2 linked regions of the Hyalangium gracile genome follow. The protein of the gene in region 1 interacts with the protein of each later gene in a pairwise test. Links are inferred from orthologs where the notes say so. Each region holds a gene or a part of one and is shown in the gene's direction. Other genes may lie near its edges.

Evidence for each region.
Region 2: the proteins of odhB (region 1) and lpdA interact in binary tests that used the Escherichia coli proteins (3 or more experiments, as listed by UniProt). The link is inferred for Hyalangium gracile from one-to-one orthologs.

Annotation. Positions count from the first base shown.
Region 1 is NZ_JAHXBG010000018.1:101,006-116,248, reverse strand. Bases 3,992-6,991 are described here. They hold odhB (2-oxoglutarate dehydrogenase complex dihydrolipoyllysine-residue succinyltransferase), read left to right. Parts: upstream 3,992-4,882; coding sequence 4,883-6,100; downstream 6,101-6,991. Other genes in these bases: KY572_RS31255 (alpha/beta fold hydrolase), read right to left, coding at 6,537-6,991; KY572_RS31260 (cold-shock protein), read left to right, coding at 6,246-6,449; KY572_RS31270 (2-oxoglutarate dehydrogenase E1 component), read left to right, coding at 3,992-4,893. Also shown: KY572_RS31285 (response regulator), read right to left, coding at 1-398; KY572_RS31280 (response regulator), read right to left, coding at 395-778; enoyl-ACP reductase FabI, read right to left, coding at 920-1,744; more of KY572_RS31270, read left to right, coding at 2,014-3,991; more of KY572_RS31255, read right to left, coding at 6,992-8,750; KY572_RS31250 (UPF0489 family protein), read left to right, coding at 8,866-9,636; KY572_RS31245 (serine hydrolase), read left to right, coding at 9,983-11,701; KY572_RS31240 (BamA/TamA family outer membrane protein), read right to left, coding at 11,783-13,486; KY572_RS31235 (response regulator), read left to right, coding at 13,708-14,097; KY572_RS31230 (hypothetical protein), read left to right, coding at 14,173-14,367; KY572_RS31225 (serine/threonine protein kinase), read right to left, coding at 14,384-15,243. UniProt on the Escherichia coli protein: E2 component of the 2-oxoglutarate dehydrogenase (OGDH) complex which catalyzes the second step in the conversion of 2-oxoglutarate to succinyl-CoA and CO(2).
Region 2 is NZ_JAHXBG010000005.1:45,821-60,873, reverse strand. The notes cover bases 5,173-7,982. They hold lpdA (dihydrolipoyl dehydrogenase), read left to right. Parts: upstream 5,173-5,783; coding sequence 5,784-7,181; downstream 7,182-7,982. Other genes in these bases: KY572_RS11320 (sugar ABC transporter substrate-binding protein), read left to right, coding at 7,431-7,982; KY572_RS11330 (hypothetical protein), read right to left, coding at 5,173-5,711. In the rest of the region: KY572_RS11345 (ABC transporter ATP-binding protein), read left to right, coding at 1-431; KY572_RS11340 (sigma-54-dependent transcriptional regulator), read left to right, coding at 557-1,981; KY572_RS11335 (sensor histidine kinase), read left to right, coding at 1,978-3,327; more of KY572_RS11330, read right to left, coding at 4,530-5,172; more of KY572_RS11320, read left to right, coding at 7,983-8,426; KY572_RS11315 (hybrid sensor histidine kinase/response regulator), read left to right, coding at 8,444-11,611; KY572_RS11310 (DUF72 domain-containing protein), read right to left, coding at 11,574-12,386; lipA (lipoyl synthase), read left to right, coding at 12,550-13,479; KY572_RS11300 (dihydrolipoamide acetyltransferase family protein), read left to right, coding at 13,542-14,825; KY572_RS11295 (ClpX C4-type zinc finger protein), read left to right, coding at 14,873-15,053. UniProt on the Escherichia coli protein: Lipoamide dehydrogenase is a component of the glycine cleavage system as well as of the alpha-ketoacid dehydrogenase complexes.

The DNA of each region.
Region 1 (15,243 bases):
AGCACCAGCATGGACCCCGCGCGCGCCCGCCTCCGGGCGTTCTCCAGCGTGGTGGCCACCTTGGACAGCAGGTCCTCGGCGCGGAAGGGCTTGGCCAGGAAGGCCTCGGCCCCCATCCCCAGGCACGCCTCGGCGCGGGACTTCTCCGAGGAGATGATGATGACGGGGATCTCGGCCAGCGCCGGATCCCTCTTCATCCGCTGGAGCACCTCGTCCCCGTCCATCTCCGGCATCGACAGGTCCAGCAGCACCGCCGCTGGCTGCAGCTTTCCCACCTTCTCGAGCGCCTCGCGGCCATTGCTCGCCGTGTGCAGCGAGTAATGCCCCGAGAGGATCGCCTTCTCGAGCGCAAGGATGGCGTCGCTGTCGTCGACGAGGAGGAGGGAAGGAAGGCTCACGGGGCGGCGAGAGGCAGGAACTGCCGAACGGTCTCGGTCAGGTCAGCATGGGAGACGGGTTTCTGGATGAAGGCGTTGGCTCCCGCCTCCGCTCCCCGCTGCCGCAGGTCCCCCCCCTTCTCGGCCGTGAGAAGGATGACGGGGATGCCTCGCAGCTGGGCTTCCTTGCTGGCTCGGATCTCCTTGACGAAGGTGATGCCGTCCATTCCCGGCATGTTGATGTCCGCGATCACCACACTCACCGGCACCAGCCTCAACAGCTGCAAGGCCCGCGTCGCATCCTCGGCCTCGAGAATGCTGAGCCGGAGATTCATCAAGTAGATCTTGATGATGTTGCGGACAGTCGGGCTGTCATCCACCACCAGGATGTTGTCGCTCACACCCACGGCTCCTCACGCGGGGACCCTCAGTCCCCGCCGAAAACGATGAGACTTTAGCGTGTATGATTCCTCTGGAGAAAGCGGGGCCGGTCCGTTCTTCCGCGGTCGAGCGGTTGCTGGACAGGCTCACGCCTTCCCCGACTACTCGGCAGCCGGCGGAACGTCTCCTGCTGCCTGCTCGGCACTCGTGTCGACCGGCGGTGCGCCGATCGCGTGGTACCCCCCGTCCACGTGGACCTGCTCCCCCGTCGTCGAGGGCATCCAGTCCGACAGCAGGGCGCACGCCGTCCGCGCCACGCTGTCATGGCTGTTCTTGGAGCTCCAACCCAGTGGGGCCTGCTTCCCCCACCCCTGCTCCAGAGCCTTGAAGCCCGGAATTCCCTTGGCCGCGATGGTGGCCAGGGGCCCGGCGGCCAGTGAATTCACCCGGATGCCCTTGGGGCCCAGGTCCCTGGCCAGGTAGCGGACCGTGGCCTCGAGCGCCGCCTTGCACACCCCCATCCAGTCGTAGATGGGCCAGGCCACCCGGTTGTCGAAGTCCAGGGTAACGATGGACCCGCCATTGGTCATCAGCGGGGCCACCGCCGCGGACAGCTCCTTCAGGGAATACGTGGAGATGCGGAAGGCCGTCTGCACGCTCTCCCAGGGAGTGTTGAGGAAGTTGCCACCCAGGGCGTCCTCGGGCGCGAACGCCACCGAGTGCAGCACGCCGTCCACCCGCCCCCACTTCTGGCGCAGCGACTCGGCGAGGGCGGTGAAGTGCTCCGACTTCGTGACGTCCAGCTCCAGCACCTCGGTGCCGGGCTTGAGGCGCTTGGCGCTCCGCTCGGTGAGGGAGCGCGCCCGGCCGAAGCCGGTGAGGATGATCTCTGCCCCCTGGGCCAGCGCGTGCTCGGCGATGCCATAGGCCAGCGACTGGGGGGTGAGCACTCCGGTGATCAGGATCTTCTTGCCCTGCAACAGCATGAGGTGCCTTTCGCGAGAAGAAGAGGGGGAGGCGGGGCGGTTTACCACTCCTGGCGGCAGGTGGGGCGTGAAACACGGGACGCCGCAGCGCGTAAAGGCGCGGCCCGGCGCCTCCCCGGCTGGAGCCCCCGCCTGAAGTTCTGCTCACGAGGCGCATGATTCTTGCTGCTGGCTCCCCCCCCTCGCCGCCGCTAGAAGTCCCGGAAGATCCAACAAATTGCGGCGAAAACCCCCCAACGGGCCCCCCATCCAGTAAAAGACTCCCCGCCATGGCGAATTTTCAGGACTCGTACCTCTCTGGCGCCAACATCGACTTCATCGAAGGGCTGTACGCCCGCTACCTTCAGGATCCCTCCAGCGTGGATCCGAGCTGGCGGGACATCTTCGAGCGCAACAATGGCGCCGGGCGCCCCATCTTCAACAAGACGCTGCTGGAGGCTCCCGCCCCGGCCGCCCCCGCCACCCCGGGCAAGAACGGCAAGCCGGCCGCCGCCGTAGCCCAGGCGCCGGCTCCCGCCCCCGTGGCGGCGCCCGCCCAGGACGTGCGGCTGCAGGCCCGGGTGGACCAGACCATCACCGCCTTCCGGCTGCGCGGCCACCTGCGCGCGAAGCTGGATCCGCTCGGCCGTGCCCGCCCGCCGCTGGAGCACGTGGCGGACATGCCCATGGTGGACGAGAAGCACTTCTCCTCCGAGGAGTCCCAGCAGACCGTGGAGAGCGGCAGCGTCTTCGCCGAGCCCCGGGTGAAGCTGGAGGAGCTGCTCGGGCGCCTGCGCCGCACGTACAGCGGCTCCATCGGCGTCGAGTTCATGCAGATGCTCGACAGCGAGCGTCGGCGCTGGCTCATGCGGCGCATGGAGCACAGCGAGAACCGGATGCAGTTCCCGGTGGAGGAGCAGCGTCACCTGCTCACCCGGCTCTCCTACGCGGAGGGCTTCGAGAACTTCCTGCACACCAAGTACGTGGGCGTGAAGCGCTTCAGCCTGGACGGCGGTGAGAGCCTCATCCCCATGCTGGACGCCATCCTCGAGGTGGGCGGCGGCATGAACCTCAAGGAGGTCGTCATCGGCATGGCCCACCGCGGCCGCCTCAACGTGCTGACGAACATCCTCCACAAGAGCCCGGATCAGATCTTCAGCGAGTTCGAGGGCCCGGCGGACCCGAAGGCCTACATCGGTCGCGGCGACGTGAAGTACCACATGGGCTTCTCGTCGGATCACACCACGCGCGCCGGGGCCAGCATCCACCTGTCGCTGGCCTTCAACCCCAGCCACCTGGAGGCGGTGGATCCGGTGGTGGAGGGCCGCGTGCGCGCCAAGCAGGACCGCAGCGGGGACAGCGATCGCACCCGCGTGATGCCGCTGCTCATCCACGGGGACGCGGCCTTCATGGGCCAGGGCGTGGTGGCCGAGACGCTCAACCTGTCGCGGCTCAAGGGCTACGAGACGGGCGGCACCATCCACGTCGTCATCAACAACCAGGTGGGCTTCACCACCGACCCGAGCGACTCGCGCTCCTCCATCTACGCCACCGCCATCGCGCAGATGCTGGACGTGCCCGTCTTCCACGTGAACGGGGATGACCCCGAGGCCTGCGTCCACGTGGCGCGCCTGGCCGCCGAGTTCCGGCAGACGTTCAAGAGCGACGTCGTCATCGATCTCATCTGCTACCGGCGCTACGGCCACAACGAGGGTGACGATCCGTCCTTCACCCAGCCGCACATGTACGAGCTGATCCGCAAGCAGCCCACGGTGCGCACGCTGTACGCGCAGCTGCTGGCCGAGCGCGGCACCATCTCCGCCGACGAGTCCGAGGCCATCAAGCAGGCCTGCCTCAAGGAGTTCGACGACGCGCTCACCCGCATCAAGCAGGCGCGCCAGTTCAAGGAGCCCAGCGCCCTGGAGGGCCTGTGGAAGCCCTACAAGGGCGGCTCGCAGAAGAACGCGCCGGAGGTGCCCACCGCGGTGGACAAGGGCCGGCTGCACGAGGCCCTGCGCAAGCTGTCCGAGGTCCCCGCGGGCTTCAACGTCCACCCGGTGGTGGAGCGCACGGTGCTCAAGAAGCGCCAGTCCATGCTGGAGAGCGAGGAGCTGCTCTGGTCCGAGGGCGAGTCGCTGGCCTACGCCACGCTCTTGAGCGAGGGCTACGGGGTGCGGCTGTCCGGCCAGGACAGCGAGCGCGGCACCTTCAGCCACCGCCACGCGGTGCTGCACGACGTGAAGACGGGTGAGCGCTTCGTGCCGCTGCGGCAGTTCCACAGCGGCCGCGCCACCTTCCAGGTCTACAACAGCCCGCTGTCCGAGATGGGCGTGATGGGCTTCGAGTACGGCTACAGCCTGGACGTGCCGGACGGCCTCACCATCTGGGAGGCCCAGTTCGGCGACTTCGCCAACGGCGCGCAGATCATCATCGATCAGTTCATCGCCGCCGGTGAGAGCAAGTGGCGCCGGCTGTCGGGCCTCACCCTGCTGCTGCCGCACGCCTACGAGGGCCAGGGCCCGGAGCACTCCAGCGCCCGCCTCGAGCGCTTCCTCGGCCTGTGCGCCGAGGACAACATGCAGGTGTGCTACCCCACCACGCCGGCGCAGATCTTCCACCTGCTGCGCCGCCAGGTGGTGCGCCCCTACCGCAAGCCGCTGGTCATCATGTCGCCCAAGAGCCTGCTGCGCCGCCCGGAGGCGACCAGCAAGCTGGACGAGCTGGCCACGGGCCGCTTCCAGGAGATCATCCTCGACCGCAAGGAGGCGGAGCCCGCGGGCGTGACGCGGCTGCTGCTGTGCTCCGGCAAGGTCTACTACGATCTCGTCAAGGCCCGGGACGAGCAGAAGGCGTGGAACATCTCCATCGTCCGGGTGGAGCAGCTCTACCCGTTCCCCTTCGACGCGCTGGCCAGCCTGGTCTCCAGCATGCCGAAGCTGACCGAGCTCTTCTGGGTGCAGGAGGAGCCGCGCAACGCCGGCGGGTGGTATTTCATGTTCCCCCGCCTGCATGACGTGGCATCTTCCCGCGCCAGCGGGCCCGTGAAGATCGGCTACATCGGGCGGGCGGAGGCCGCCAGCCCGGCGACCGGATTCACGAAGACCCACGACTACGAGCAGCACCTCATCGTCGAGGAAGCCATCCTCCGAGGAACCAAGAATGGCCGTTGAATTGAAAGTCCCGCCCCTGGGCGAGTCCATCACCGAAGCCGTCGTCGGCAAGTGGAACAAGAAGAAGGGTGACACCGTCGCCGCGGACGAGCCGCTCGTCGTCCTCGAGACGGACAAGGTCACCATCGACGTGCCCGCTCCCGCGGCCGGCACGCTCGCCTCCATCTCCTTCAAGGACGGCGACAAGGTCCGCGTGGGCGAGGTGCTCGGCCTCATCGACGCCAACGGCGCCACCGCCGCCGCGCCTCAGCCCGCCGCCGCCGCCGCTCCCGCTCCCGCGCCGGCTCCGGCCCCCGTCGCCGCCGCCCCGGCCGCGGATGCGCGCATCACGCCCACCGCCCGGAACGTGGCGGGCGCCCACAACGTGGACGTCTCCCAGCTCCAGGGCTCTGGCGCGGGAGGCCGCATCACCAAGGACGACGTGCTCGGCCAGCTCAACCGGGGCTCGCAGGCTCCGGCCCCGACGCCGTCGGCTCCGCCGGCGCCCACCGGTCCTCGCCCCAACGCGGCCCGCGAGGAGCGCGTGCGGATGACGCCGCTGCGCAAGCGCGTGGCCGAGCGGCTCGTGCAGGCCCAGTCCACCGCCGCCATCCTCACCACCTTCAACGAGGTGGACATGGGCGAGGTGATGGCGCTGCGCAAGAAGTACAACGAGAAGTTCCAGGCGAAGCACGGCGTGAAGCTGGGCTTCATGAGCTTCTTCGTGCGCGCCTCCATCGAGGCCCTCAAGGCCTTCCCGCAGATCAACGCGGAGATCGAGGGCGAGGACGTCGTCTTCAAGCACTACTACGACATCGGCGTGGCGGTGTCCGGCTCGCGCGGGCTGGTGGTGCCGGTGCTGCGCGACGCCGACAAGCTGTCGCTGGCGGACCTGGAGAAGAAGATCGGCGACTTCGGCGTGCGCGCCCGCAACGACAAGCTCACCCTGGCGGAGCTGCAGGGCGGCACCTTCACCATCTCCAACGGCGGCATCTTCGGCTCCATGCTGTCCACGCCCATCCTCAACCCGCCGCAGTCGGGCATCCTGGGCATGCACAACATCGTCGAGCGGCCCGTGGTGAAGGACGGACAGATCGTCATCCGGCCCATCATGTACGTGGCGCTCTCGTACGACCACCGCCTGGTGGATGGCCGCGAGGCAGTCCAGTTCCTCGTCCGTGTCAAGGAGTGCATTGAGGACCCCGAGCGATTGCTGCTCGAGGTGTGATGACGCGAACGCGTCATCGCCGAAATGCACAGAGGCATCTGGACTTGCGGTGCGCCCCCCCACTACAACTGGGGTGCCTTCCGGTAGTCGGGGGGCTGAAGAACCGGGGGGCTCCGGCGCCGCCCGTCATGAAGGAAGCAACAAAATGGCAACTGGTACCGTGAAGTGGTTCAACGATGCGAAGGGCTTCGGCTTCATCACGCAGGACGGAGGTGGCGAGGACGTGTTCTGCCACCACACCGCCATCAACATGGATGGCTTCCGCACCCTGCAGGAGGGCCAGAAGGTGCAGTTCGAAGTGACCCGTGGCCCCAAGGGTCTGCAGGCTCAGAACGTGCGCGCCGTCTAAGCGCAGACCAAGCCACTCCTCACGGAACTGGCGGGTAAAGCGAGGCTCGGTCCCCTTGGCGGGAACCGGGCCTCTCTCTTTTGCGGGCTACAGGTGCTTGTGGAAGTAGTTCAGCACCCGCTCGTACTGGCGCTGGGTGACGAGCGGATCCGGCACCATGTGCGTCAGCCCGCTGAGCGGCAGCAGCTCGTGCGGCTTGCCGGCCAGGAAGAGCGCGTGGGAGAGCTTGAGGGTGTGGAAGAAGTAGACGTTGTCATCCGCGGTGCCGTGGATGAGCAGCAGTGAGGCGATGGGCTTGCTGGCGTCGTTGGCGTAGGTGAGCAGCGAGCTCTTCTCGTAGGCCTCGGGGTGCTCCTGGGGGAGCCCCAGGTAGCGCTCGGTGTAGTGGGTGTCGTAGTCGAGCCAGTCCACCACGGGAGCGCCGGCCACCGCGGCCTTGAAGACGTCCGGGCGCTTGAGGGCGGCGAGCGCGGCCATGTAGCCGCCGAAGCTCCAGCCGTAGATGCCCACGCGGGACGGATCCAGCTCGGGGACCTTCTCCGCCAGGGCCTTGAGGGCGGCGATCTGATCGTCCAGGGTGATGGTGGCGAAGTCGTACTTCACCGCGCGCTCCCAGGAGGCGCTGCGCAGCGGAGTGCCGCGCCCGTCGAACTTGACGATGAGGAAGCCCTGGTCAGCCAGCCACTGGTTGAGCAGGTTCTCCGCCATGCCACGGCGCACCACGGTGGCGGTGGGCCCGCCGTAGACATAGACGATGACGGGCAGCTTCACGCCGGGCTTCATGCTCCTGGGCCGGGTGACGGAGGCATGGAAGCCCTCCTTGCCCACCACGTAGTACTGCGTGTTGGGGGTGAAGGGAGGCTCGGCGGCGATGGAGGGCAGATCCCCCACGCGGGTGCCATCCGCCCGCAGCACCGAGTAGCGCGGCATGGTGGTGTCCGTCTGGGAGATGGCGACGAGCAGCCCGCCCTCCTTGGAGATGGTGACGGGCGTCTCGAAGGCGGGAGCGGGAGTGCCGGTGGCGATCTTCTCGGGGGCGCCGCCATCCTTCACCCGCCAGAGGTAGCTCTCGGTGGGGTTGGGATCGCCGAAGAAGTAGAGCGTGCGAGTGGCGTCCACGAAGCGCGACATGCCCCGGAAGCCGGCGCCCGGCTTCACCCAGGAGCGCGCGAGGCTGCCGTCCGCGTTGCGCTGCTCCACCTCGGGGCCGCCATTGCGCTCGGTGTACCAGAGGAAGCCGCTGCCATCCTCGAGCCAGCGGGGGAAGTCCTGGTCCAGGTTGATCCAGGCCGCATCCTTCTCCGTGAGCAGCACGCGCGTCTTGCCGGTGCGCGGCTCCACCGCGAGGAGCTGTTCCTCCGTCTGGGTGCGGTTCTGCACGAGCACCGTGAGCGGCCCGCCCTTCTGCCAGGCCACGGTGGCCAGGTACGGGTAGGCCTTCGCATCCCAGTCCACCCACACCGTCTTGCCTCCGGTGACGGGGATGACGCCCAGGCGCACCACCGCGTTGGGCTTGCCCGGACGCGGGTAGGGGAAGTCGTTGCCGCCCTTCTCGGGGTGCATCACGTCGACGATGGTGAGCTTCTCCACGGCGGTGGTGTCGGACTCGGTGTAGGCGATGAACTTCGAGTCCTGGCTCCACCAGTAGCCGGAGAAGCGGCCCATCTCCTCCTGGGCGACGAACTCGGCCAGGCCGTGGGTCTTCGCCTCCGAGCCGCCCTGGGTGACGCGCTGCTCCTTGTTGGTGGCCAGGTCGATGCGGAACACGTCGTTGTCACGCACGTAGGCGATCTGCTTGCCGTCCGGGGAGAAGCGCGGGTCGATGACGCCCGGGCCCGTCTTCAGCTCGGTCGACTTTCCGGAGGAGCGCTCGACGAGGTAGAGCTTGCCGGAGAGGCTGACGAGGATGCGCTCGCCGTCCTCGGACAAGTCGTAGGTGGTGAAGCCCCGGGTGCTCACGCGCATGCGCTCGCGGCGGGCCTTCTCCTCCACGGAGAGCGTCTCCTCGGCGCCCTTGAGGATGGACTCGGGAGTCAGCAGCTCCTTCGTCGCGCCGGTGGCCACGTCGAAGGCGAAGAGCGTCTGCGAGGCGGACGTGGGCTGGGCGCGCAGGAAGAAGAGGGTCTTCTCATCCGGAGTGAAGCGCGGCTTCACGGGACGGCCGCTCATGAAGCGGCGGGTCTCGGAGTACTGGCGGAGGAAGGTGTCGGGCTTTCGTTCGGACATGGGCTTGGCGGGAGCTGTCTGGGCGAAGGCCGAGAGGCTCGAGAGGAGGAGCACGGCTGCGGCGAGGTTGCGCATGCGACGCTGGACCTTGAAGGAGGCCCTCTCCTTTCACGTCTGGGGGGCGCGAAGCCTACACTCCCTGGCTTCACGCATCGGGTGGGAAAGCACGGACCCGGGAGGTTATTCCGAGATGGAGCAGGAAGCGCCACTCCACCTGCGGCTGGCGGGTGTCATCCGCCTGTCATTGGCGGGAGGCCGGGGGCCAAAGGACGCCTATGTCTTCGATCCGCACCGGCTCGCGCTGCCGTCCTGGGCGTGCGCGCTCGGAGAGGGTAGTCCTCCCGCACTGCTGGTGAGCCTGGACCGGCACCTGGACGTGGTGCCTCCGCGACAGCCGGAGGCCGTGCCGGACCGGAGCGCGGGGCTGAGGGCGCTGGACGAGCACGCGCGGTGGGCGCTGGACGTGCGCAACTACGATCACATCCTGGCCGCCATGGAGGCCGGGCTGGTGGGAGACGCGCTCCTCATCGCGCGGGCGCGGCCTCGGGGCTCGTTCGAGCGGGACGTATATAAGGATACGCGCGGCCGGGAGCACCGCCTGGTGTCGGTGCCCACGGTGGACCGGGCGGCGGAGGCGTTCCGGAGTCCCGCGCCGGGGGATGCGGTGCGCGAGGTGCTGGAGCGGGCGGAGCGGGTGCTGCTGGACGTGGACCTGGACTGCTTCACGACGCCGAGCGACGCGGATCCGACGACGGTGCTGCCGTGGCCGCGGAGCATCATCCGCGAGTTCCTGCTGCCGGAGGACTCTGGCCCCTTCTGGGACGCGGTGCTGGGAAAGGCCGTCGCGCTCACGCTGGCCCGGGAGCCTCACCACTGTGGTGGGCTGCTGGCGTCCGGAGAGCTGTTCCGCGAGGTTGCCGAGGTGCTGTTCCGCGAGCTGCTCCACGCCGAGCCCCCGTGAAACCGGAGGCGTGGCGTCCCAGGACAGTCCTTCTGGCGCGCGAGGACAAGAACCTCCAGCCCTCCGAGAGATAGAGCTTCGCCAACGGCTCGCGAGAGCCCTCACCCACGGAGGTTCTATGTTGGCAGGAGCAATCTCCCCTCAGTCGCCATCCAGCGGCGAGCATCATGGACGGTTCCCGAACCGGCGAGCCCCCCGGAGCACCTCGCCCTGGGGCTGGGTGCTGCTGATGATGTTGGCGGGATGCGAGCCCGGGGCATTACACGCCCTGAGTGACGAAGGGCCGCACCCGCTCTTCGCTGTCGTCCCCGAGGTTGAGGCCCCCCGCCAGCTCGGCCAGAGCCTCGTGGCACCCCCTGCCCCACTCTTCGCGGGCCTCTTCCGCGCGGGTACGGACGATCACGCGTTGTCGGTGAGTGCCGAGTGGGCAACCTTCGAGGCGCAGTATCAAGAGTGGGCCGCGGCTGGCCTCCGCCTGGTGGATCTCAACGTCGAGGTGACGGACGGCGTCCCGCGCTACAGCGGGGCGTGGTTGCCGGGGAGTGGGGTGCATGCGCTGCGCGTGGGGCTCTCCTTGCCGGCTTTCGAGGCCGAAGCGCGGAGCCTGAACCCCCAGGGAATGCGCCTCATCGATCTGGAAGTCTACGTGGAGGGTGGCCAGCGAAGGTTCGCGGGGGTGTGGGACGCCAGCCCGAATGGCTATCTGTTCCAGGCAGACCTGGACTCGAACGAGCTGGCCTTCTTCCGGCAGATACTCCCCTCGACCGGGCTGCGCCTCGTCGATCTGGAGACCTACGTGGAGAACGGCCAGCGCCAGTACGCGGCGGTCTGGAACCCCGGTACCGGTAGCCATGCCCTCCGGACGGGAGACACCTGGCCGGTCTTCCAGACCAAGACGCAGGAGCTGGCCGCGCAGGGACTGCGCCTGGTGGACATGGAGGCGTACTGGGAGGGAAATGAGTGGCACTTCAACGGCGTCTACCGAGAGGGCTCGGATGCCTACCAGGTCGTCGCCGGGCAGGACTGGAACGCCTTTGTCTCCACCTGGAGCGCGGCGAGCCAGGACAACCTGCGCCTGACCGACTTCCAGGCGTACTCACCGCCGCCCTGGGCGTCCGAGTTCGACAAGGTCATGGACGGGAAGGCCATGGGTTACTCCTACGCCATCGTCGAGGCGGGACAGATGACGACCTCGGGCGGCGTGGGCTACGCGCGGGCGCCCTACGAGAGCAGCGCTCCGGGAGTCGCCATGACGGCCTCGACCCGGGTGCACCAGGCCAGCGTCTCCAAGCCCATCACCGCCACGGCGATGATGTACCTCGTCCAGAACAACGGCATCTCCCTGGACGCGCCCTTCTACCCGTACGTGAGCAGCCGGTGGCCTGGCGCCGCCGCGGGTGTGAACCAGGTGACCCTCCGCCAGCTCCTCACCCACCGCAGCGGCATGGCCGGGTGGGGCTACTGTGGGGATGACTTCAATGCCTCCATGGCCCAGCTGCTGGCCACCCCGCTGGTGAGCACTCCGGGCAGCACACAGGCCTACTCGAACGGCAACTTCTGCCTGCTGCGCGCCGTCATCGAGGCCATCTCCGGCATGGACTATGTGACGTTCGTGCGGACGAACATCCTCCAGCCCATGGGCATCACCGCCATGAGCTGCATGCCCGATGCCGTCAACCCGACGCTCTACTACGCGTACGGCGCGCAGTCGCCCGGCTACCTCTGGACCACCGACTACACCTCGCAGTGTGGCGCCTACGGCTGGTACGCCTCCGCCAACGATCTGGCGAAGTTCCTCATCGGCATCCAGAACAACACCGTGCTCTCGGCGTCGACGGCCCAGCTCATGCGCAGCCAGCAGCTGGGCTGGTGGGGAGCAGGCACCTTGGGCGGAGCCGCCTCCCATCACAATGGCGCCTGGCTCACCGGTGATGGCCGAGGCAGCAACACGGGCATCGTCCTGCTGCCGAACGGGGTTGCCGCCGTGCTGCTGAGCAACACCCACGGCTTCGACATCATCGGCTCGGTGATCGAGGCCTACAACAAGGGCCCCTACGCGCTGTAGCCCCGCGCGAGCGGGGGTCGCGAGGAGCCACGGCTCCGGCAGGCATGACCTGCCGGGGCTCGCGGCCGCGCGGAGGCGCGACTACCGCAGAGGCGAGTCCAGGACGGAGGGCCGGTACTCGGTGATCTGACCGCCGCTGAAGGTGAAGCGCTGGCCTACAGGCGGCATCGTGTCGTTGAGCACGTAGCCGAAGTCGAACCGGAACGGGTACACGTTGAACTGCGGGAAGAGGAAGCGGATGCCCACGCCCACCGAGTGCACCACGCTCGGCCCCCGGTCGAAGGCCGAGCCCGCGTCGTAGAAGAGCACGCCCCCCAGGTGCAGCGTGTGGAAGACGAGCGGCGCGGTGCGGTACTCCACGTTGACCAGCAGCAGCCGCTTGCCGGAGTACGCGTCCTGCCGCGCGCCTCGCAGGCCGTTGGCCCCGCCCAACAGAGTCACCCGGTCGAACAGGTCATCGGTGTTCACGTCCAGCAGGCCGCGCACCATGAAGCGCCCGCCGAGCACCTTCGGCGTCACCTGGTGTACCTCCGCCGCCCAGCGCCGGTTCGTCCACGCGGCGCCCTCTCCGAGCGCCCGTCGGATGGAGCCTCCCGCCGACACCGTGGTCATCGCATCTCCCCACAGCCAGCGGTAGCGCGCCGCCAGGCCCAGCTCCGCGTAGTGCGCCGCCGAGGAGAAGGCCGGAGGCGCATACCGGACCGTGGCCAGCGTCGAGTGGCCGATCTGGAAGTCCTCCGAGAGCGCGTACGAGTCCACCTCGCGCAGCACCTCGTAGCGGGCCTCGAAGGCCGACAGCGACAGGGAGGTGTAGACGGCATTCTCGCTGCGGGGCAGGTGGTTGGCCTTCAGCCACTCGCGCTGCGCGTCATCCAGCGGAGCCGCCAGGGGGGCGGCATAGCTCCGGTGATAGGCCGTCACCCCACCCGTCACGTTCGTCTTGTAGTACTCGCCATACGAGCGCGTGTAGCTCGCCCCGCCCGACACGTCGCGCGTCTCGTAGATGAAGGGCACGGGCGCGCCGTCCGGGTAGGGGAGCTGCCACACCTCGGTGCCTCGGAACACGCGCGTCGTCGACGTGTCCCAGGAGACGGAGGTGTTGGCGCTCCACGGCGTGGACAGCGAGTACAGCGGGCGCTGGAAGACCACCGAGCCGCGCGTGCCCTCTGGCTTGCCGCTCTCCCGTCCGATGATGATGGAGGCCGTCTCTCCCAGGTACCAGCGGCTGCCGCCCACGCGCCGGTTGATGTACGTCTGGCCGATGCTCATGGTGTCCGGGCGCAGCAGGAAGTCCACCGCCAGCCGCTGGTTGAGCCCCAGGAAGTTCGTCTCGGTGCCCTGCAGCCGCAGATAGCGCAGGAAGGAGCCCACCAGCTCCCAGTCCTGGTTGAGCCGCAGCGACCACAGGTCCTTGGTGATGACCAGCAGGGCCACGCTGCCGGGAGCGGTGCCCTTCACCGGGACGACGCGCACGGCCGAGAAGATGCCCAGCTTGCGCAGGTTGCGAGCCGTCTCCTGGGCGAGCTCGTCCGAGTACGGCGCCCCGGGCTCCAGCAGCACCTCGCGGCGGATGACCTCCTCGCGGGTGCGCACGTGGAAGATGTTGAGGAAGTTGGGGTACGGGTCGCTCTGGGCCACCACGTCCTCGGCCGAGACGAGCACCGCCTCCAGCCGCTGGCCCTCGGGCGAGGGCTCCACCTCACGGCCATGCTGGGCGAGCCCCCACTCGACGAGGGTCTCCTCGTACCCTCTCGCCGAGGCGCCTACCTCCGGAGCTGTCGCCATCAGCGGCGCGACCATCAAGGTGAGCAACGCGAGCGGCACCGGGACATCTTGGCACGCGCCGCGCCCCGTCCGAGGAGACATTTGCAAGGGGAGACGTTCAGCGCGGGAGGTTGGGAATTACTGCTGGTCAACAGTCCTATCGTCCCGAGGCTCACCCAGGGTTTCAGTCTCGCCGCCGGACCACAAGAGTACGAGCGCTTCGCCATCTTGGGAGATTCACCGTGGGCCACAGCTCTGGATCGAGCATCCTCCTCGTTGAGGACAATGAGGACATTCGCGAGGGGCTGAGCACCCTGCTGGAGCCGGAGGGGTATGACGTGACGGCTGTTGGCACGGCGGAGGAGGGGCTCGTGCAGCTCGAGACCCGACGCTTCGACCTGGTCATCACGGACTACATGCTGCCGGGCGAGAACGGGGGCTGGATGGTGGAGCAGGCGGCGAAGCGGAGCTGCCTCGGAAACGCGCGGGTGTTGATGATCACCGCCCACCCGCGGGTGGTGCCACCGCCGGGGGTACGCATCCTCCACAAGCCGCTGGACATCCACGCGCTCCTGCGAGCGGTGGGAGACGAGCTCGCGGTGGGTCTTCAGCACAAGGTGAAGGCCAGCTGAAATGCTCCGAGGCGTGGGGCCGCGTACGACTCCAGGGCCAATCCGTTTCTCCGAGCCACTCGTTAGGTTGTCTCGATGAGCGACTCCACGAGCCCGATGAGCTTTGGCCAGCCTGCCACCGAGCCCGAGAAGAACCGGTGGGTGTTCGGCCTCCGGGTGCGAATCGAGCCGTACCACAAGGAGTCTCCCGACAGCCGGACGCGCACGAAGAAGGTCGAGAAGCCGGACCGGTTCTCCGTCGTCATCAGCACTCCGAAGTTCGACCCGTGAGCCCGCGCCTCGCGCGCTACTTCTCCAAGAGCAGGTTGACCTCGAGCTGGGTGGTCTGCCCCACGGCCACCGTGATGTGGCGGGTCACATCCTTGCGCAGCTTGTCATTGACGAGCCTCACGGCGTACTGACCTGCATCGAGCGGAAAAGGCTTCTCCGGAGCTGGGCCCATCTGCCACCCGTTCAGGAACAGCTTGGCCTCAGGCACGACTCGAAGGTCCAGGGTCCCCTGCCCCGCTTTCGGAGGCTCCGTGTCCTCGGAAGAACGGGGGCTCCCCATGCTCGAGGGCTTGCGGCCCTCTGGAACGGGCCTGGGCGGAGCCTCCCGTGGAGCAGCGCCGCTCCCCACGTCGCCTGGCTCCTCGAGACGCGGCTCTGGCTTGCTGGGGCTCGGCCCACTGGACGCAGGCGCGCTGACAGGAGGCGCGGGTGCCACCGGGGGCGTGGCAGGAGGAGGTACCGGGTTCTCGCCTGCCCGCGGGGAATGTCGGTGGATGAGCAGGCCCGATCCGAGCAGGAAGAGCAGGATGCCGGCGCGCGCGACCCAGACCATCTCCTTCTCCGAGCGTCCCTGGCGCTGGGGAGGAGGGCTCTCCGGTGGAGGAGCGACCTGGAGGATGGAAGTCTGAGGAGCTTGAGCGCCGTTGCGCAGAATGAGCTGCGAAGGGCGCGCGGCCGCGGTGAGCTCGAGCGGACGCTGAGGCAGGGCGAGCCTCGGATTGCTGGGCGCGGAGCTGAGGGTCTGGACCGTGGGATGAGGATTGTCGATTCCCGCCGTCATCATGGAGACGATCTGGGCAACCTGTGGAGCCCCCATGGGCCTGGCCGTGGACAGGATGAACTCCTCCAGGTCCGTCTGGAAGGACGCGCAGTCCG
Region 2 (15,053 bases), on another replicon or contig:
TGGCCAAGAGCACCATCGGCTTCGTCTTCCAGCAGTACCACCTGCTGGACGGGCTCACCGTGGCGGAGAACCTGGAGGTGCCGCTGTCGTACCGCAACCTCAAGCGCTCCGAGCGCGAGGCGCTGGTGGGCGACATGCTGGACCGCTTCCAGCTGGTGGGGAAGAAGGACCTGTACCCCAACCAGCTCTCCGGCGGGCAGCAGCAGGTGGTGGGCATCGCCCGGGCCCTCATCGCCAGCCCCAAGATGCTGCTGGCCGACGAGCCCACGGGCAACCTGCACTCCACGCAGGCCAGGCAGATCATGGAGATGTTCCAGGCGCTCAACCGCGCGGGCACCACGGTGGTGCAGGTGACGCACTCCGAGGCCAACGCCGCCTACGGCAGCCGCGTCGTGCAGATGGCCGATGGCTGGATCCAGGAAGCGCGCTGAACGGACTGGAGAGAGGGTGAGCCCACGCCTGCCCTCCGAGCTTGTCCGAGCCTGCCAGGGCCAAGAATCCCGCTCCCCCTCCTCGCGGGCCTTCTGGCAGAGTCCGTCTTCTTCAGGAAAACACAGTGTCCGACACCGCTCCCTCCACCCCTGACAGTGCTCCCCGACCCGAGGTCGACTCGCGAGCACGCATCCTCATCGCCGACGACCAGGTCGACGTGCTGGAGGCGCTGCGCCTGCTGCTCAAGCGCGACGGGTACGCGGTGCTGACGGCCCAGTCTCCGGCGGGCGTGCTCGCCATGCTGGAGGCCGAGGACGTGGACGTGCTGCTGATGGACCTCAACTACGCGCGCGACACCACCTCCGGGCGCGAGGGGCTGGATCTGCTCGCCCGCGTGCGCCAGCTGGACGCGACGCTGCCGGTGCTGGTGATGACGGCGTGGGGCAGCGTGGAGGGCGCGGTGGAGGCGATGCGCGCGGGCGCTCGGGACTACGTGCAGAAGCCGTGGGACAACACGCGGCTGCTGACGTTGCTGCGCACGCAGCTGGAGCTGCGTCGGGCGCTGAAACGCTCCCGGAGGCTGGAGGAGGAGAACACCCACCTGCGCAAGGGAGGCGAGCGGCCCGCCTTCCTGGCCGAGTCCCGCCCGATGCAGGCGGTGCGGCGGTTGGTGGAGCGGGTGGCACCCTCGGGAGCCAACGTCCTCATCACCGGAGAGCACGGCACGGGCAAGGAGGTGGTGGCGCGCTGGCTCCACGCGGCCTCGGGGCGCCCGGACAGCCCCTTCGTGGCGGTGAACTCGGGCGGGCTCTCCGAGGGTGTCTTCGAGAGCGAGCTGTTCGGCCACGTGAAGGGCGCCTTCACGGACGCGAAGACGGACCGCATCGGCTGCTTCGAGCTGGCCGATGGCGGCATCCTCTTCCTGGACGAGATCGGCAACATGCCGCTCACCCAGCAGGCCAAGCTGCTGCGCGTGCTGCAGACGGGCGAGCTGCACCCGGTGGGCTCCTCGAAGGTGCGGCGGGTGTCGGTGCGGGTCGTCTCGGCGACGAACGTGGATCTGGCCAGGGCGGTGGCCGAGGGCCGCTTCCGCGAGGATCTGCTGTACCGGCTCAACACGGTGGAGGTGCAGCTGCCGCCGCTGAGGGATCGGCGCGAGGACATTCCTCCGCTGGCCGCGCACTTCCTGTCCGAGCAGGGCCGGCGCTATGGCCGCGCGGGGATGCGCCTGTCCCAGGGGGCGCTGGAGGCGCTGATGGCCTACTCGTGGCCCGGCAACGTGCGCGAGCTGGAGCACACCGTGGAGCGCGCGCTGCTCATGGCCAGCGGGGACGAGGTGACGCCGGAGGATCTGCTGCTGCGGCGCACCAGCCGCGAGGGCTCGTCGCGCCTGGAGGAGATGACGCTGGAGGAGGTGGAGCGCTACCTCATCGAGCGCGCGCTCACCCGGAACGACGGCAACGTCAGTGACGCGGCGAAGGCGCTCGGGCTCTCGCGCAGCGCTCTGTACCGGCGGATGCAGTACTACGGCATCAAGGGAGCGCGGTGAGCCGCCCCCGGAGATCGCTCCCGCACGATCTCCGCATCTTCCTGCTGGCGCTGCTGGCGGGACTGCCGGGCTCCATTGCCACGCTGGTGCTCCTGTGGACGGGAGACGTGAGCGCGAAGGTGCAGTGGACGTTCTCCGTGGTGGTGGTGGCGGTGCACCTGGGCGCGGCGCTCGCCGTGCGTGAGCGGGTGTCCCGGCCGCTGCAGACGGTGGCCAACCTGCTGGCCGCGCTGCGCGAGGGGGACTACTCGGTGCGCGGGCGAGGCGCGCGCGGGGACGATCCACTCGGCGAGGTGATGCTGGAGGTCAACGCGCTGGGCGACACGCTGCGGGAGCAGCGGCTGGGCGCGCTGGAGGCGGGCGCGCTGCTCACGCAGGTGATGGAGGAGATCGAGGTCACGGTGCTGACCTTCGACGCGGAGGGGACGCTGAAGCTGGTCAACCGCGCCGGGGAGCGGCTGCTGGGGCTGCCTCGCGCGCACCTGGTGAACAAGAGCGCGGGGACGCTGGGGCTGACCGAGCTGTTGGAGGGGCCGGTGCCGCGCCGGCTCACTCGGACGTTCGCGGTGGAGGGCGGGCCGTACGAGCTGCGGCGGGGCACGTTCCGGCAGGGCGGGTTGCCGCACCAGCTCGTGGTGCTGGCGGACCTGCGGCTGGCGCTGCGCGAGGAGGAGCGCGAGGCGTGGCGGCGGATGGTTCGGGTGCTGAGCCACGAGATCAACAACTCGCTGACGCCCATCCAGTCCATCGCGGGTGCGCTGCGGGACGCGCTGGTGCAGGGAGGGCGGCCAGCGGACTGGGACGAGGACGCGAAGTCGGGGCTGGGGATCATCGAGCGGCGCAGCGAGTCGCTGGCCCGGTTCCTGTCGGCGTACGCGAAGCTGGCGAAATTGCCTCCGCCGAGGCTGGGGCCGCTGGAGCTGGAGTCCTGGGTGCGACGGGTGGTGGCGCTGGAGACGCGGCTGCCGGTGGAGGTGCGTCCCGGCCCGGCGCTCACGGTGAGCGCGGATGGGGATCAGCTGGAGCAGTTGCTCATCAACCTGGTGCGCAACGCGGTGGACGCGGCCCGGGAGAGCAAGGGCCGTGTCTGGGTGTCCTGGACGAGGGCCTCGGCCGACGCGGTGGAGCTGTGGGTGGAGGACGAGGGCCCGGGGTTGGCGGACACGGCCAACCTCTTCGTGCCCTTCTTCACGACGAAGCCGCAGGGCAGCGGCATCGGCCTGGTGCTCAGTCGGCAGATCGCCGAGGCCCACGGGGGCACGCTGCGCCTCGAGAACCGGACGGAGGGGGCGGGGTGCCGCGCGCGGCTGAGGCTCCCGCTGCAGCTGTCCGGGCTCACGCGCTGACGCGGCTACCAATCCGGTCGGCACGCGAAGGGCAGGTCCGGCCAGGGCTGTCGACACCGGAAGCCCTCGGCGCAGATGTCGGCTCCCTGGGGATCGCAGCGCGGCAGGCATTGATAGTCGTCGCAGAAGCTCTCCGCGGAGCAAGGGGGCAGGTTCTTGCCGCAGCGCTCGACACACTCGAACCACGCTTTCCCGGGTTGCGCCGGGTTGCCGAACACGCTGCAGCGCTGTCCTTCTGGACAAGGCGACTGCTGGCAGTTGGTGCCATAGACGTGCGCGCACATGGACGAGCCCTCATCGAACCGGATGCATTGCTGGCCTGCTGGGCATCCTCGCTGCTCGCAGGTGGGCAGACAGGCGGGCTGGGGTGTGGTGTCGGCGCAGAAGAAGCCCTCGGGACACTCCCCCTGCGCACCTGGATGGCAAGTGCGGGCGCACCAGCCATTCATCCCAGCGCACAGAAGCCCAGCTGCGCAGGCGCTCTCCTGATCCTCCGGGGCGGGGAAGCAATTCTCTCCTTCCTGACGCGCACCCACGGGGATGCAGAGGCGCACGAGTGGCCCCTCCCTCTTCGTGGCGAGCTCGCGGCAGGCCTGGCCCTCAGGGCACTGCGCATCCGTGGCACATTGGCTGTCGGTGCAGAACGCGTGCCTGTAACGGGACTGATACAAGCAGCCCAGCGGTGGTTCGCACTCAGCACTCGACAGGCAGGGCCGCTTGTACGTCAGCAACCGAGCGCGCTGCTCGCCGTCGAGCACCGGGCTGATGCGTACTCTGGTGGGAGTCTCTGACCCGGTCTCTGGACGAAGGATCATCCCCAGCAAAAGCAGGAGCGGCAGGATGAGCAGGACGCCCACGCAGACAGGCAGGAGTGGACGCCAGTTCATGTACCGCCGCACTTCTGACACTCGAAGGGATCCCTATTGGGGCCTTCGCATACCTCCGCTCTCCTCGCCTCCGAACAGCGCGTGAGGTTCAGCAGGTTCTCCTGCGAATCGTTGTGGACGGCCTTGGACACGCGGCCGTCCTTGCCGAATTCAGAGGGGCAGCCAGTCATCGCCAGGACTGAAAGGAGCACGATTCCGGCTTGAAGCCCCCGCATGAGGCCCTCCCGTGAAGGACGTACAAACCTACCAGCGCGACTCCAGCAGCGTCCACGTCACGGCGCGTGGCGAGGATCGACGCATGGCTCCAGCGGCCTCCTACCGCGTCCCGCTCGCCTCCAACTCGTAGAACGCGATCCTCGGAAGCGCGGGGAACACGCTGATCGCCTCCACGTCCAGCAGCGGCACCGGGAGCGTGCACGTCTCCCACTGGCCGGTTCCCTTGAACTGGCACACGGTGGGGTTCACGAAGAACGTGTCGCGCTCCTGATCCTCCATGCCCACCCCCGGTGGCAGCCGGACGATGGCGCGCAGGCTCCCCGCTCCCTTCGCCCGGACGCGCAGCGAAGTGAGCTGCTTCAGCGGTGGCTCGAACTGGCCCCGCAGCGCGCCGTCCGCCTCCCACCGGGGCGTCCGCCCGTTGCCCAGGTCCACCCCGGACCTCTCCTTCCCATCGAACGCGTGGCTGCCGGCCTCCGCCCCCGTTATCTGCGCGGGAGTCATGGGCGTGGGCGAGCCAGCCGGGGCCGTCGCCAGTCCGGTCAGCTCGCCGGCCTGCGCCCCCTGGTGCACCACGGCGGCGCTCACCACGGCCGCGGGCAGGTGTCCCGCCCCCGCGCACCTCGGAGCCAGCGCGCTCAGCAGCGGCCGAAGCGGCTCCTGGAACTTCCCTCCCGTCGTCGCCGCCGGCACCAGGGCCAGACGCACCAGGGCCGCGCACGCCGCCGGGGTGCCAGGGCCCGCGTTCTCCAGGTACCAGAGCGCCTCGGCCGTGTCCCGGGTGTGGCCCGTGGACCCCTCCATCAGCACCCGGGCGACGCCGCCCGCGCAGGCATTCGTCTCGGCGGGGCACCGCTGGCACAGCGCCTTCAGCAGCCCTCGGGCCGGCGTGTCGCCCGCCGCCATCGGAGCCCGGACGGCCAGGGCGGCGCCCAGCTCGCAGGCCCGCACGGGGGGCTCCAGGCAGGCCTCCAGCTTCCGCTGGGCCTCTGCCAGGGCGGCGGCATCCTCCGGGTTGCGCACCACCGCGTCCAACGTCCGGTCGAGCGTGACGCAGGCGGGCGAAGCCGAGGAGGAGGGGCCCCCGCCGGGGGCGGGCGCTTTGGGAGCCCCCTTGGGAGGGCCCGAGGGAGGTACCACGTCCACCTGCATTCCCGGCCCGGGGGAGGGGGGCTCCCCAGCCTCCTTGGGCTGCTTGGAATGGGTGGCCCAGTACAGGCGCGCGAAGACGATCAACGCCAGGACCATCAGCAGAAGCGTTCGGAGCGGAAAGCGGCGCAATGCAAACTCCTTGATTCCCACCGTGTGCGGGGGTTATCAGCCCCCCGCGCGTTCTACTCAACGGAGGCGAGTGTGGCTGAGACGTTCGACGTGGTGATCATCGGTTCTGGCCCTGGCGGCTACGTGGGAGCCATCCGGGCGGCCCAGCTCGGCCTGAAGACGGCCCTCATCGAGAAGGACAAGCGGCTGGGCGGCACCTGCCTCCACCGTGGGTGCATCCCCACCAAGTCCCTGCTGTGGACGGCGGCCCTGTACCACCACATCCACGAGGCGGCCGACTTCGGCATCGACGTGACCAACCCCACCATCAACTGGGCCAACGCCCAGAAGCACAAGGAGAAGGTGGTCACCAAGGGTGCCAACGGCATCGACTTCCTCATGAAGAAGAACAAGATCACGGTCGTCAAGGGCCATGGTCGCATCGCCGGCAAGGGCAAGGTGGAGGTCACCGCCGAGGATGGCTCCAAGCAGACCCTGGAGACCAAGAACATCATCATCGCCACCGGCTCGGTGCCCAAGTCGCTTCCCAACGTCCAGGTGGACCACAAGCGGGTGCTGAACAGTGACTCCATCCTCCTGGTCGACCGCATCCCCAAGAGCCTGATCGTCATCGGCGCGGGCGCGGTGGGCTGCGAGTTCGCCTCCGTCTTCAACCACGTGGGCAGCCAGGTCGCCATCGTCGAGTACATGCCCAACCTGCTGCCCATCGAGGACATCGACGCCTCCAAGGAGCTGGAGCGGCACTTCAAGCGCCGCAAGATCGATCTGCACACCGGCGCCAAGGTGGAGAAGGTGGAGCACACCGCCACCGGCGTGAAGGTGACCATGTCCGTGGGCAGCGAGACCAAGACGATCGAGGCCGAGCTGCTCCTGTCCGCCGTGGGCCGCGCCCCCGTCACCGAGGACATCGGCCTGAAGCACACCAGCATCCAGACGGACCGTGGCTTCATCAAGGTGGACTCGATGATGCGCACCTCCGAGCCCAACGTGTACGCCATTGGCGACGTGATCCCCACGGCCATGCTGGCGCACGTGGCCAGCGCCGAGTGCGTGCTCGCCGTGGAGCACATCGCCGGGAAGAACCCCCAGCCCATCAACTACGATCACGTCCCGTCCGCCACGTACTGCTACCCCGAGGTGGCCTCGGTGGGCCTCACCGAGAAGAAGGCCAAGGAGCGCGGCTACGACGTGAAGGCGGCCGTCTTCCCCTTCAGCGCCGTCACCAAGGCCTCCATCTCCAACGAGGGCATCGGGATGATCAAGGTCGTCTCCGACAAGAAGTACGACGAGGTGCTGGGCGTGCACCTGGTGGGCCCGCACGCCACCGAGCTCCTCGCCGAGGCCTGCGTCGCCCTGCGCCTGGAGATCACCACCGAGGAGCTCGCGCACACCATGCACGCGCACCCCACGCTCTCCGAGATCATGAAGGAAGGCGCCGAGGCGACGCTGGGTCACCCGATCCACATCTGATGCAAAATCCAACGGCGCGCCTCCCCGATGTGGAATGCCACGGGGTTGCCCGCGCTGTGAGTGGGGGCGCCCGCACGGACGGTCGCAGCCACTCTCGAGCCTGGAAGCCCTGGGAACCTCTCAGGCTTCCAGGCTTTTTCATTGGGGGCTCGGGCGCCTCCGAGCCAGGGCTCCCCGGAGCTGGGGGTTGCGTGTACGATCCTTGCAACCGAACGCTGAGTCCTTCTGCGCTGGTCGGGAGACACCCCCATGCACGTCGTGCGATTCGCTTCGGTCCTCGTGATGCTCCTGCTGCTGGGAGCCTGCAGTGAAGGTGGCAAGGTCTCCGTGGCGGGCGTCACCGAGCCCGCGAAGGCCGCCGCGGGAAGTCGCTCCGACACGACCCCGGAGCGCAAGAAGATCGCCCTGGTGATGAAGACGCTCACCAACCCCTTCTTCATCGACATGGAGAAGGGGGCGCGGCGCGCGGAGAAGGAGCTGGGCATCGAGCTGCTCGTGAAGACGGCCTCCCAGGAGACCTCGATCGAGCAGCAGATCCAGATCGTCGAGGAGCTGATCCGCATGAAGGTAGATGCCATCGCGATCGCCCCGGGGGACTCGGTGCGCCTGGTGCCCGTGCTGAAGAGCGCGCAGGAGGCCGGCATCCGCATCGTCAACATCGACAACCGGCTGGAGCCGGAGACCATGAAGAAGCTGGGGCTGGCCCACGTCCCCTTCATCAGCGTGGACAACGAGAAGGCGGCCTACGAGTCGGCGCGCATCATCGCCCAGGGCGTCCAGAAGCCCACCCAGGCCGCCATCCTCGAGGGCATCCGCAGCGCCGACAACGCGCGCCAGCGCAAGGCCGGTGCCGAGCGCGCCTTCAAGGAGAACCCGCTCATCAAGGTGGTGGCCACGGAGACGGCCAACTGGAAGATCGACGAGGGCTACGAGGTGACGCGCCACCTCTTCTCCGTCCATCCGGACATCGGCCTGCTGTTCTGCGCCAACGACATGATGGCGCTGGGCGCGCTCAAGTACATCAAGGAGTCCGGCCGCCAGGGCGTGAAGGTGGCCGCCTATGACGCGCTGGAGGACGCGCGAGAGGCCGTGAAGTCCGGGCGGATGGCGGTCACCGTCGATCAGCAGGCCGCCGAGCAGGGCTACCAGGGAATCCTCCTGGCGCGCCGCGCGATCGATGGCGAGCCCTTGCCCGAGCTCGTCCTCGTCGAGACGCGTCTGGTGATGGCAGAGAAGCTGCGGTAGTCCCAGACAGGTGGCCCTTGGCGCTCCGATCCTCCATCACGATCAAGCTGATTGGCTACCTGCTGGCGGTGAGCGTGGCGCCGCTGCTGGTCTTCGGCGTCACCTCCTACGAGATGGCGCGCTCCGCCATCGTCAGCCTCGCCAGCGACTACAACGCCCGGCTGCTGAGCAACCAGCGCGACTACCTGATCCTCCAGTCCGAGCAGGTGGAGAGCCTGGCCACCAACATCGCCGGCGTGGAGGAGATCGGCAACGCGCTGGCCGGCGCGGACGCGCCCTCCGAGGATGATGGGGGCTACTCCTCGCTCGTCACCCAGGCGCGCGTCGGCTACATCCTGAGCGGCTACGGCAGCCTCAAGGGGCTGGTGTCCATCGATCTGTTCACGCCTCGGGGGCGGCACTTCCACGTGGGCGACGTGCTGGACACCTCCCAGGTCGACTCGGAGCTGCGCAAGCGGCTCTACCAGGACACGCTCGACTCGCGGCAGCTCATCGTCTGGCACGGCGTGGAGGACAACATCAACGCGGCGTCCTCCCACCGCAAGGTGCTCGTCGTCACGCGGCTGCTGCGGCGCGTGAACCCCAGCAGCCCGGACCTGCAGACGGTGGGCATCATCGTCATCAACTACTCGGTGGACTACCTGTACGAGCACTTCAGGAACCTGGACCTGGGCGCCGGGGGCTACCTGATGGTCATCGACAGCCACGGGCGCCTGCTCTTCCACCCGGACAAGGCGCTCATCGGCCAGCCGGTGATGCCCGAGTTCCGCTCCCTGCTGGAGGGAGACCAGGGCACGGTGGCCCTGACGCTGGCCGGTCAGGACGTGCTGCTCAACCAGCTGCGCCTGGACCCGCTGGGCTGGCACGTGGTCAGCATCCTGCCCCAGGCCAGCCTGACGGCGCCCATGTCGCGGATCGGCAGCGCGGGCCTGGCGCTGCTGCTGGCCTGCTTCGGCGCCATCGGCGCGGTGGCCGTCTTCTACTCGCGCAAGGTGGTGGCGCCCATCCGCGCCATCTCGGAGGGCTTCCGCCACATCCAGCAGGATCGGCTGGAGCAGGTGCAGCCCCTGCCACCGCCGGAGTCCCAGGACGAGATCGGCAAGATGGTGGGCTGGTTCAACGCCTCGCTGGAGAACCTGCACGCCCGCCGCCGCTCGGAGGAGGAGCTGCGCCAGGCCAAGGAGTCCGCCGAGCAGGCCAACCGCTCCAAGGGCGAGTTCCTGGCCAACATGAGCCACGAGATCCGCACGCCGATGAATGCCATCCTCGGCATGACGCAACTCGCGCTCGACGCCCAGTCCCTGGACGAGAGCCAGGAGTACATCGTCAAGGCCAGCCGCTCGGCGCAGAGCCTGCTCGGGATCATCAACGACATCCTGGACTTCTCGAAGATCGAGGCCGGCAAGCTCGAGATCGAGCGCGTGCCGGTGTCCCTGCACGAGCTCATCTCGGGGCTGGCGGACGTGTTCGCCAGCACCGCCCGGGACAAGGGGCTCGAGCTGCTGTTCGATGTGGCGCCGGAGCTCTCGGGCGGCCTGGCGGGAGATCCGCTGCGGCTGCGGCAGATCCTCCAGAACCTGATCGGCAACGCGCTCAAGTTCACCCCCGCGGGAGAGGTAGTCGTCCGCGCGGAGAAGGTGTCCGAGCAGGAAGGCCGCGTGCTCTGCCGGTTCTCCGTGCGGGACACGGGCATCGGCATCGCGCGGGAGCACCTGCCGCGCCTCTTCCAGTCCTTCTTCCAGACGGACAGCTCGGTGACGCGCCAGTACGGCGGCACCGGGCTGGGCCTGGCCATCAGCAAGCGGCTGGTGGAGCTGATGGGCGGGCGCATGGGCGTGGAGAGCGAGCCCGGCAAGGGCAGCTGCTTCTGGTTCGAGCTCTCCCTGGCCCGGCTCGCCACCCCCCAGGACGGCCGGAGCGCACAGGAGCCGGTGGCGCCGCGCGATCTGCGGGTGCTGGTCGTGGACGACAACGCGAGCTCCCGCGAGATCCTGGGCTCCATGTGCGCCTCGTTCGGCTTCACGGTGCGCACCGTGGAGGGAGGCCAGTCCGCCCTGGAGGAGGTGACGCGGGGCGTGAACGGTCAGCCCTATGATCTGGTGCTGCTCGACTACCACATGCCCGGGATCGACGGCATCGAGACCAGCCGGCGGCTCCACCAGCGCCAGGACCTGGTGCGCGTGCCCACCGTCATCATGGCGTCCATGGACGAGCGCCCCGTCATCGCCGAGAAGGCCCACGCCGCCGGCGTCCAGGCGTACGTGAACAAGCCGGTGACGGCGTCGACGCTGCTGGACTCCATCCTGCAGGCCCTGGGGCGTTCCTCCACTCGGACGACGCTGGAGTCTCGCCGCCGCGAGCGGCGCGCCCAGCCCGTGCTGAGCCACCTGCGCGGCGGGCGGATCCTCCTGGTGGAGGACAATCGCCTGAACCAGGAGGTGGCGCTGCACTTCTTGCGGCGCGCCGGCCTGGAGGTGGACATCGCCTGCCATGGTGGCGAGGCCATCGAGCGCCTGGAGCACGGCCGCTACGACGCCGTCCTGATGGACTGCCAGATGCCCATGATGGATGGCTACGAGGCCACCCGCCGCATCCGGCGCAACCCCCGCTTCGCCCGGCTGCCCATCATCGCCATGACGGCCAACGCCCTGGAGGGCGACCGCGAGCGCAGCCTGGAGGCGGGCATGGACGATCACCTGAGCAAGCCGATCGACGCCCATCGCCTCTACCAGACCCTGGGCAGGTGGCTCGCGCAGCGCACCGGGGGCGAGGGGAAGGCGCCCGAGTCACCCGGGAGCGCCGCCGTGTCCGAGGCGGCGGCTCAGCCGGGCTCCCGTCACGTGAACATGGCCGACGCGCTGATGAACCTGGACGGGGACACGGAGCTGTACCGGCAGGTGGCGAGGATCTTCCTCGGCGACGCTCCCGCCTGTCTGGAGCAGTTCCGCACCGCCCGCGACGAGGGAGACGCGGAGGGGGCGGTGCGCGCGGCGCACTCCCTGAAGGGGCTGGCGGCCACCGTCGGCGCCGAGCTGCTCCGGGACCATGCGCGGCAGCTCGAGGTCGCCCTGGAGGAGCGCGACACGTCGGTCGTCCCGGCGAGGGTCTCCACCGTCGAGCGGGAGCTGACCCAGGTGCTCGCCACGCTCAGGGGCTTCCTGGAGCAGCAGCCGGAAGCGAGGTGAGGGGAGCCTCCTCTACAGGAGGCGCGTGCGGAGGCAGGTGCACGGGCTCGCCGAGCAGATCCGCGAGCTCGAACGCGTCCAGCAGCGCGTGTCCCTGGAGATCATTGTTGAAGTAGACCCACGCGGTGTAGCCCGCGCGCCGCCAGCCATCGAGATCCCTCGCCACGGTGTGCAGCGCCTTGCGGCCGTAGAGCCCCGAGTACTTCGACGTGGTGCCGTGGAAGCGCAGGTAGCGCCAGCCTCCCGTGACGAAGGAGGGAGGCTCGGGGCACAGGTCATGCTCGCACACGGCGGCGCCCCACTCGTCGAGCACCTCCAGCACCTCCGGGTGGTACCAGGCGGCGTCGCGGAACTCGAAGGCGTGCTGGAGGTCGTGCGGCAGGTGGCAGAGGAAGTGGTTCAGCCGCTCCGGATCCGGGTTCTTCATGTGCGGCGGGAGCTGCCAGAGCACGGGCCCCAGCTTGGGCCCCAGCCGGTGGATGACCTCGAAGAAGCGCTCCAGCCCCAGCCCCACGTCCGTCAGCCGCTTCATGTGCGTGAGGAAGCGGCTGCCCTTGCAGGCGAACTTGAAGCCCGGCGGCACCTGATCGCGCCAGCAGTCCACGGCCTCCGCGGTGGGCAGCCGGTAGAACGTGGCGTTCAGCTCCACCGTGGAGAAGACGCGGGCGTAGTAGGGGAGCCAGCGGCTGGCTGGCAGCTTGGGGGGATAGAAGATCCCCTTCCAGTGCTTGTACACGTACCCGCTGGTGCCCAGGTGGATGCGCCCCGTCTCCATGCGAACAACCTGGGCATCGCCCGAGGGTGCCGCAGTGCTGGCCGGGCCGTCCGGCGTTAAGCAAACCGGGACGTTCCAGAAGCCTTTGTCACAGCTGACGCTCCGCGTTAGAGGCTTCCTGCTTGACCCTGCTTTTGACCCCACCTTAGAAGGCCCGCGACCCATGGCGACTCCCGATCGGTTCCCTCTTCCCCAGGTCTCCGAGAGCACTCGAAAGCCCGAGTGGTTGAAGGTGCGCCTGCCCCACGGAGAGGGCTACGAGCGGGTGAAGTCCATCGTCCGCCGCACGAAGCTGTCCACGGTGTGCGAGGAGGCGCGCTGCCCCAACATCGCCGAGTGCTGGGGCGGGGGCACCGCCACGGTGATGTTGATGGGCGAGGTCTGCACCCGCGCCTGCCGCTTCTGCCACGTGAAGGTGGGCGCGCCGCCGCCGCTGGATCCGATGGAGCCCATCCACCTGGCCCAGGCCGTCAAGGAGATGGACCTGGAGTACATCGTCGTCACGTCCGTGAACCGCGATGACCGGCCGGACGGCGGCGCCAGCCACTTCGCCTCCGCCATCCGGGAGCTGCGCCGCGAGTCGCCCAAGACGATCGTCGAGGTGCTCATCCCCGACTTCAAGGGCGTGGAGAAGGACCTGACCACGGTGGCCGAGGCCCGCCCGCACGTGGTGGCCCACAACGTGGAGACCGTGGAGCGCCTCACGCCCACCGTGCGCGACCGCCGCGCCACCTACCGCCAGTCCCTGCGCGTGCTCGAGTACCTCAAGAAGCGCCCCGAGGGGCTCTACACCAAGAGCTCCGTGATGGTGGGCCTGGGCGAGACGGACGCCGAGCTGGAGCAGACCTTCAAGGATCTGCGCGAGGCGGGCGTGGACGTGCTCACGCTGGGCCAGTACCTGCAGCCCTCGCAGTACCACCTGCGGGTGGAGCGCTTCGTCACTCCGGCGCAGTTCGAGTCGTACAAGAAGCTCGCCGAGTCCTACGGCTTCCTCTACGTGGCCAGCGGCCCGCTGGTGCGCTCCAGCTACCGCGCCGCCGAGTTCTTCATGAAGGGCCTGATGGAGCGCGAGCGCCTGGAGCGCATCGGCTAGCCCTTCCCGGCAGTCCCACCTCGAGTCCCGTTTCCCCCCAAGAAGGACGGAACCCTCACCCCATGGCTCTCTTCGAATTCAAGCTCCCCGACCTCGGCGAAGGCGTGATGGAGGGCGAGCTCGTCAAGTGGCACGTGAAGGAAGGCGACTCGATCAAGGAAGACGACGTGATCGCCGAGGTGATGACCGACAAGGCCACCGTCACCGTGCCCAGCCCCAAGGCCGGCCGCGTCCTCAAGACGCACGGCAAGGAGGGCGAGATGGCCAAGGTCCACCAGCTCCTCGTCACCCTCGACGTGGAGGGCGCCGCTCCCGCCCAGGCCGAGGGCCATGGCGCGCACGGCGGCCCCGCTGCTCCCGCCGCCACCCCGGAGAAGTCCGAGCCCCTGGCCGCGAAGAATGGGAACGGCGCCGTCCCCGCGACCAAGGTGCTGGCCACGCCGCTCACCCGCCGCATGGCCCGCGAGCACGGGCTGAACCTGGCGGAGATCTCCGGCTCCGGTCCGCAGGGCCGGGTGACGAAGGCGGATGTCGTCGCCGCCCTGGAGGGCAAGTCCTCGGGCAACGTCGTCTCCGAGGCTCCGGCCCAGGCGCGTCCCTCCGCGCCTCCTCCGGCGCCCCCGGTGGCCGCCGGCCGCGCCGACGAGCGCATCCCGATGCGCGGCCTGCGCAAGAAGATCGCGGAGAAGATGGTGCGGTCGAAGTTCACCATGCCGCACTTCGCCTTCGTCGAGGAGGTGGATGGCACGGACCTGGTGGCCCTGCGTAAGCGCCTCAACCAGCAGCTCCAGGCCACGGGCGACGAGACGAAGCTCACCTACCTTCCGTTCATCGTGAAGGCGGTGATCGCCGCGCTGAAGAAGTACCCCCACCTCAACGCCAACTTCGACGAGGGGGCGCAGGAGCTGGTCGTCCGCGGCGAGTACAACATCGGCATCGCGGCGCAGACGCCGGACGGGCTCACCGTGGCGGTGGTGCGCAACGCGGACCGGCTGACGCTGAGGGAGCTGGCCCAGGAGATCGCTCGCCTGGGGGTCGCGGCCCGCGAGCGCAAGCTGAAGATGGACGAGCTGACCGGCGGCACGTTCACCATCACCTCGCTGGGCCAGAGCGGCGGCCTGTTCGCCACGCCCATCATCAACCACCCCGAGGTGGGCATCCTCGGCGTCCACCGGCTGCGCAAGCGCCCGGTGGTCAAGGACGACGAGATCGTCGTGCGTGAGATGATGAACCTCTCGCTGTCGTGCGATCACCGGGTGATCGACGGCTCGGTGGCCGCCGAGTTCGTCTACGAGGTCATCAAGTATCTCGAGAACCCGGACATGCTGTTCCTCGCCATGTCCTAGGTCGGTTGGACGAAGCGCCGGGCCTGGGGCCGGGTTACGCTGCTTCCATGGCCAATCCTCGTGACCACATCCGCGCCGCCCAGGCGGCGGAGCTGAGGGGCGACAAGGCAGGCGCCATCTCCGAGCTGCGCAAGGCGGCCGAGCTCCTCCGGCGCTCGGGCAACATGCCGCGTGCGCTCCACCTGCTGCGGCATGCCCGGAAGCTGGACCCGAGCCGGAGCGATGTCG